2 linked regions of the Variovorax paradoxus genome follow. The protein of the gene in region 2 binds, or shares a complex with, the protein of the main gene of each other region. Links are inferred from orthologs where the notes say so. Each region holds a gene or a part of one and is shown on either strand. Other genes may lie near its edges. The genes, in order: dapF and QFZ47_RS17815.

Region 1 (3,242 bases), 1.9 Mb from region 2 along the record:
CCCGCCGTCTCAGTGGAGATAGCCATTGAACGCATTGTTCACGACAGCCAGAGGCTCGCGCAACGCACCCTTGAAAACCATGCCCCAGCGGCGCCAGCAGCGCGTGCTTGCGGCGGCGTACTGAACGTCGAAGTCCTTGTCGAAACCGCTGGCCCGCACCAGGCGCTCCACGCGCCAGAGGTGGTAGGGCTCCGACACCACGATCACGCCGTGGATGCCCGCCGCCTGCAGCATCGGACGCGACATCGCGAGATTCAGGCGGGTCGAAGTCGATGCCGGCTCCAGCAGCAGCGGCCCGGCGTAGCCCTGGGCCCGCGCATGCCGCTGCATCACCTCGGCCTCGATGCGGCCGTCCTCCTTGTCGACGCCACCCGACAGCACAAGCTGCTTCGCAAGGCCCGCATCGGCCAGCGCAATGGCGGTGTCGACCCGGCCCGTCAGGCAGGGATTGGGCTTGCCATCGAGAAATGCGCGGTTGCCCAGGACCAGCGCGGCGTCGGCCGGCCGTTGCGGGGGATTGGCAAGCGCCTCGACCGCGCGCCGCCAGATGACCGCGGCGATAGCGAGGTAGGCCAGCAGCGCGGCCAGCAGCACCGTCCACAGCACGGGCCGGGCGGCGGCCCGCCAGGACCGGCGCTGCCCGCTCAAGGCCGCAGCCGCGACAGCGCGCCCGAAGCCAGTTCGGCGATGCGTTCGAGAAAGTCGGTGCCCATTTCGGCGTTGAAGCGCTGCGCGTCCGGCGAGGCCAGCACCAAGAGGCCGAAGGCCGGCGACTCGGCATCGGGCCGCAGCGGGATCAGCGCGATCGACATCGCACCGGCCGGCTCGGGCAGCCAGTTGGCCGCCTCGAAGCCCGAATTGAGCCCGCAGTAGGGCGAGGTCAGCGAGGTGGCCAGCGCCTTCACGTCGTCGCTCACCCACTGCGCATAGGCCTCGTTGAGGTAGTCGGCGCCGCAGTCCCACACCTTGATGGCGGTCTGCGGCACCAGGAACAGCGACTGCAGGTCGACCGCGATGCGGTACGGCAGGCTGCGCGGATCGCGCGTGGTCAGCAGGCCGCTGGTCCAGCGCTGCAGGCGGTCGGCGATGACCACGTTCTCGGTGCCGTGGCGCACCATGTCCATCAGGCGATGCTCCAGCGCCTTGATCTTCTCGCGCAGCATCTCGGCCTGGCGCTCCTGCAGGCTCACGGCGCGGTTGCCGTGCGGGCTGGTGAGCTGCACCTGCGCCAGCAACTGGGCGTGCCGCTCGAAGAAGTCGGGCGTGTTCGCCAGGTAGTTGGCGATGTCGTCTTCGGTGATCGGGTTCATGGCGTCGTCTTTGTTGTTTCTGAAGTTGGTCATGGCAGCTCGGGCACCTCGATGTCCCCCTCGAAAACCGTGGTGGCCGGGCCGGTCATGAGCACGGGGTTCCCCTCGCCCTCCCAGCCGATCGTGAGCACGCCGCCATGCGTCTGCACGTCGACCCGGTGCTCCAGCAGCCCGAGCCGGATGCCCGCCACCACCGCCGCGCAGGCGCCGGTGCCGCAGGCCAGCGTTTCGCCGGCGCCGCGCTCGAACACGCGCAGCTTGATGTGCGAGCGGTCGACCACCTGCATGAAGCCGGCATTCACCCGCTGCGGAAAACGCGGATGGTGCTCGATCTGCGGGCCCTGCCGGGCCACGGGCGCGGTGTCGACGTTGTCGACCACCTGCACCGCATGCGGGTTGCCCATCGACAGCACCGCGAGCGAAACAATGGCCGATTCGGCATGCGTGCCGAGGGCCAGGTGCCAGCTGTGCCAGGCGCCGTCGGGCTGCGAATCGAGGCCGGCGGTGTCGAAGGGCACGCGCGCGGGTTCGAAGATGGGCGGCCCCATGTCGACCGTGACCCGGCCGTCCTCGCTCATGCGCGGCTCGATGATGCCGGCCAGCGTTTCGACGCGCACCGTGTCCTTGTCGGTCAGGTGGTGCTCGCGCACGAAGCGCATGAAGCAGCGCGCGCCGTTGCCGCACTGCTCCACCTCGCCGCCGTCGGCGTTGTGGATCACGTACTGGAAATCGACCCCCTCGGCCGCGCCCTTGGAGGGAGGCCGCACCGTGAGGATCTGGTCGGCGCCGACGCCGAAATGGCGGTCGGCCAGGAAGCGGTACTGCGCGGCCGTGAGGCCCAGCGTGCCGCGCGTTTCGTCCAGCACGACGAAATCGTTGCCGGCACCCTGCATCTTGGTAAAGCGGATTCGCATTGGGCGATTATCCGCCCCTGGAATGGTGGCGTTCGACTTCAGCCGCAGCGCGCGCCGCTGATGCGGCCCTGCGGATCGACGTCCACATTGAGCCGCCCCGGATCGGCCGGAGACGGCAGCGGCGCGCCGACGGCCGAAGTGCGTGCGGACTTGGAACCGGTGCGCGTGCGCATCTGCTCCAGCAGCAGCGGATCGAGGGCCTGGCCGAGCGCATAGCGCGCCTCCACGGCCTGGCAGGTTTCTTCGCTCGGCACGGTCACGAAAGTGGGCGGCGGCGGCACCTCGGAGGTGAGCGGGCGGAATTCGGGTTTTGTTTCGCAGCCCGCCATGAAGAGCGATGCCGCGCAAAGGGCGGCCGCCATGGTGCCGCGCGCACGCGGAGAAAAGATGAAACCGGGTCGATGGAGGATAGGCATGGTGTCTTGCGTCTTTCAATGGATCGTAGCGCCGGCGATGGTCAAATCCACCCGCCATGATCAATCTGAATCGTTTCGATCTCACCTCGCTGCGACTTTTTGTCGCGGTTGTCGATGGTGGAAGCCTGACCGCGGGTGCAGACCGATTCGGCGTATCGCTTCCGGCGGCCAGCAAGCGCATCACCGATCTCGAACGGCATTGCGGCATGGCGCTGCTCCAGCGCGGCCAGCGCGGCGTGACCGCCACGCCCGAGGGACAGACCCTGCACCGGCACGCGATCGAGGTGATCGCGCGCCTGGAACAGCTCGTGCAGGCCGTCGACGACCTGCACTCGGGCGCCACCGGCCATCTGCGGCTGTGTGCCAATCCTTCCGCTTTCGGCGGCTTCCTGCCCAGCGTGCTGGCCGAGTACGCCCGCCGCTATCCGCACGTGGTGATCGACATGGAAGATGCCCTGAGCGAAGACGGCATCCGCGCCGTGCAGAAGGGCACGGCGGAGCTGGCCGTCATCGGCGACAACGTGCCGCACGAAGGCCTGGAGACCCTTGTCTGCAATGTCGACCAGCTGGTGCTGCTGGTGCCGGCGGGCCACCTGCTGGAC
Region 2 (3,302 bases):
CTGGCCCAGATGTACGAGACCAAGCTGCGCGAGAACCAGATCGGCAGTGCCCAGGTGCTGCTCACCCATGCCGACCTGGCCGACCGCGAGCGTTATCTCAACGCGCGCTCGACCCTCGTCACGCTGCTCAGGCTGGGCGTGGTGCCGGTCATCAACGAGAACGACACCGTCGTCAACGACGAGATCAAGTTCGGCGACAACGACACGCTGGGCGCGCTGGTGGCCAACCTGGTCGAAGCCGACGCACTGGTCATCCTCACGGACCAGAAAGGCCTCTACACGGCCGACCCGCGCAAGGATCCGGACGCGAAATTCGTGCACGAGGCGGCGGCCGGCGATCCGGCGCTCGAAGCCATGGCGGGCGGGGCGGGCTCCAGCCTCGGCCGCGGCGGCATGATCACCAAGATCCTCGCGGCCAAGCGCGCGGCCGGCTCGGGCGCCTCCACCGTGATCGCCTGGGGGCGCGAGACCGACGCTTTGCTGCGCCTGACGCGCGGCGAATCCATTGGCACGCTGCTGGTGGCGCAGACGGCCAAGCACCAGGCGCGCAAGCGCTGGATGGCGGACCACCTGCAACTGCGCGGTGCGGTCACCGTCGATGCGGGTGCGGCGGCCAAGGTGCGTGCCGAGGGCAAGAGCCTGCTGCCGATCGGCATGACGGGTGTCTCGGGAGAGTTTTCGCGCGGCGACGTGATCGCCGTGCGCGATGCCGACGGGGTCGAACTCGCCCGCGGTCTGGCCAATTATTCGAGCGTCGAGGCCCGGCTGCTGTGCCGCAAGCCCTCGTCGGAATTCGAGCGCTTGCTGGGCTACGTGGCGGAGCCGGAAATGGTCCACCGCGACAACATGGTGCTGATGCGCAGCTGAGGCCGGGTTGGAATGGAAACGGGGCCCTTCAAGGCCCCGTTCGATCGTCTGCCGCCCTGCCTTATTGCAGCTGGCGTGCCGGGTCTCGCATGTTCGTGACCATGTCCTTGACCGAGACGCGGGGCGCATGGCCGCGGCACAGGCCCTGTTGCGCCAGCTGCCTGGCATAGCTCGAGTTCAGGTCGCGGAAGCTCTTCCACTCGGGCCGTTCGACCTTGCTCCAGGCGCCGTTGTTGTATCGCGCGTAGCTCTTCACCTCGTCGGTCGAGCAGCGCACGCCTTCGTAGAAAGCGTTCAGCGCCGCGTCCCCGCCACTGCGGCTGGTCGCGACCACCACGTAGCGCACCACGCCGTCGCCGGTGATCGTGATGGTGGCCGGATCGACGCCGAACTTCAGCGACATGTAGGGCGGCATCGCGATCGGCTCGAGGCGCTTGACGTCGAAGGCTGGCGGCGGCGGGGCTTCGCTTTCCTTCCATTCGGCGTCCGTCTCGTAGCGCTTGGGCGGCGGCGGCATGCCGGCCTGCGCCCAGTCGGGATTGTCCGTGTCGTGTGTGCCCGATGCGCATCCGGCAAGCAGGGCCAGGCATACCACGAGCAGCGCGCTCTCAGTGCTGCGACGGAAAGAAGGGCGCTTTGTTGTGGGGAGGAGAAGGTTCATCGCTCGCGGAATTAATGTCGGGATGCGGGTCGAAACTGCCGCCGGGCGGCAGGTCCAGCCCCGCGGGCGCGCCGCCGTCGGGCGTGTGGCGCTCGAACTCTCGGGCGCGCACATTGCTGCGCAGGAAGCGGTTGCGGAAATCCTGCCGCGGCAGGTAGCGAGCAAGCTCGGTCAGTGCCATCTCGTAGACGCCGCGTTTGAATTCGACGACCACATCGAGCGGCACCCAGTAGTCGTGCCATCGCCAGGCGTCGAATTCGGGGTGGTCGGTCGCGCGCAGGTTCAGATCCCAGTCGTGACCGATCAATTGCAGTAAATACCAGATTTGCTTCTGGCCCTTGTAGTGGCCCCGTGCGTCACGGCGGATGAACCGATCCGGCACCTCGTAGCGCAACCAGTCACGGGTACGGGCCACGATGCGCACGTGCTCCGGATGGAGCCCGACTTCCTCGTGCAGTTCCCGGAACATGGCTTGCTCGGGACTTTCGCCGCGGTCTATGCCGCCTTGCGGAAACTGCCAGGAATGCGTGCGTATGCGTTTGCCCCAGAAAACCTGGTTTCTCTGGTTGAGCAGGATGATGCCGACGTTGGGCCTGAAGCCGTCCCGGTCGAGCATAATCAAACCCCAATTTTTGAACTGAGTCGATTATGCATGCCGGGTTGCACACGGCAAGCGGCCAGTTCGAGGCCCGCGGGTTCCCGGAGGTCTCCCTGCCGGCATCCGTCTTCCCTACGACTTTGAATCCACCAGCGCGATCCCGATGAAAGCTTCCCGATTTTTTGTCTCCACCCTCAAGGAAGCGCCCGCCGACGCCGAGGTCGCGAGCCATCGGCTCATGATGCGCGCGGGCATGATCAAGAAGCTCGGCACGGGCATCTACACCTACATGCCGATGGGGCTGCGCGTGATCCGCAAGGTCGAGGCGATCGTGCGCGAGGAAATGAACCGCGCCGGCGCCGTCGAGCTCGCGATGCCCGTGGTGCAGCCGGCCGAGTTCTGGCAGGAGACCGGCCGCTTCGACAAGATGGGCCCCGAGCTGCTGCGCATCAAGGATCGCCATGACCGCGACTTCGTGGTCCAGCCCACCAGCGAAGAGGTGGTGACCGACATCGCGCGCCAGGAAATCCGCAGCTACAAGCAGCTGCCGAAGAATTTCTACCAGATCCAGACCAAGTTCCGCGACGAGCGCCGTCCGCGCTTCGGCCTGATGCGCGGGCGTGAGTTCATCATGAAGGACGCCTACAGCTTCGACCGCGACCTGGGCGCAGCCAAGGCCAGCTACCAGGTCATGGCCGACGCCTACCGCCGCATCTTCGACCGCTTCGGCCTGCGCTACCGCGCCGTGGCGGCCGACAGCGGCGCCATCGGCGGCGACCTGAGCGAAGAGTTCCAGGTGATTGCGGCCACCGGCGAAGACGCCATCGTCTACTGCCCCGGCAGCGACTACGCGGCCAACATGGAGAAGGCCGAGGCGCTCGCGCCGGCCGGCCCGCGCCCCGCGGCGGCCAAGGCGCTCGAAAAGACCCCGACCCCCGGCAAGGCCACGTGCGCCGATGTGGCCGAACTGCTCGGCGTGCCGCTGTCGACCACGGTCAAGTCGCTGGTGCTGGCCACCGACATCGTCGACGAGGCCGGCAACCCGAAGGGCTCGCAGGTCTGGCTGCTGCTCTTGCGCGGCGACCACGACATGAACGAGATCAAGGTCGGCAAGGTGCCGGGCCTGGACCAGGGCTTCCGCTTTGCAACACTGGCCGAAATCGACGAACACTTCGG

What was found.
Region 1: the proteins of QFZ47_RS17815 (region 2) and dapF are in contact, whole or in part, in a solved structure (PDB 5YGU), measured with the Escherichia coli proteins. The link is inferred for Variovorax paradoxus from one-to-one orthologs.

Annotation. Positions count from the first base shown.
Region 1 is NZ_JAUSXL010000002.1:1,065,357-1,068,598, forward strand. What follows is about bases 283-3,211. They hold dapF (diaminopimelate epimerase), read right to left. Parts: upstream 2,225-3,211; coding sequence 1,340-2,224; downstream 283-1,339. Other genes in these bases: QFZ47_RS08770 (YdcF family protein), read right to left, coding at 283-648; QFZ47_RS08775 (DUF484 family protein), read right to left, coding at 645-1,343; QFZ47_RS08785 (I78 family peptidase inhibitor), read right to left, coding at 2,263-2,640; QFZ47_RS08790 (LysR family transcriptional regulator), read left to right, coding at 2,697-3,211. In the rest of the region: QFZ47_RS08765 (tyrosine recombinase XerC), read right to left, coding at 1-26; more of QFZ47_RS08770, read right to left, coding at 10-282; more of QFZ47_RS08790, read left to right, coding at 3,212-3,242. UniProt on the Escherichia coli protein: Involved in the succinylase branch of the L-lysine biosynthesis and in the biosynthesis of the pentapeptide incorporated in the peptidoglycan moiety. Catalyzes the stereoinversion of LL-2,6-diaminopimelate (L,L-DAP) to meso-diaminopimelate (meso-DAP).
Region 2 is NZ_JAUSXL010000002.1:3,005,153-3,008,454, forward strand. Bases 311-3,299 are described here. They hold QFZ47_RS17815 (RNA pyrophosphohydrolase), read right to left. Parts: upstream 2,145-3,299; coding sequence 1,476-2,144; downstream 311-1,475. Other genes in these bases: proB (glutamate 5-kinase), read left to right, coding at 311-867; QFZ47_RS17810 (CNP1-like family protein), read right to left, coding at 929-1,462; QFZ47_RS17820 (proline--tRNA ligase), read left to right, coding at 2,290-3,299. In the rest of the region: more of proB, read left to right, coding at 1-310; more of QFZ47_RS17820, read left to right, coding at 3,300-3,302. UniProt on the Escherichia coli protein: Master regulator of 5'-end-dependent mRNA decay.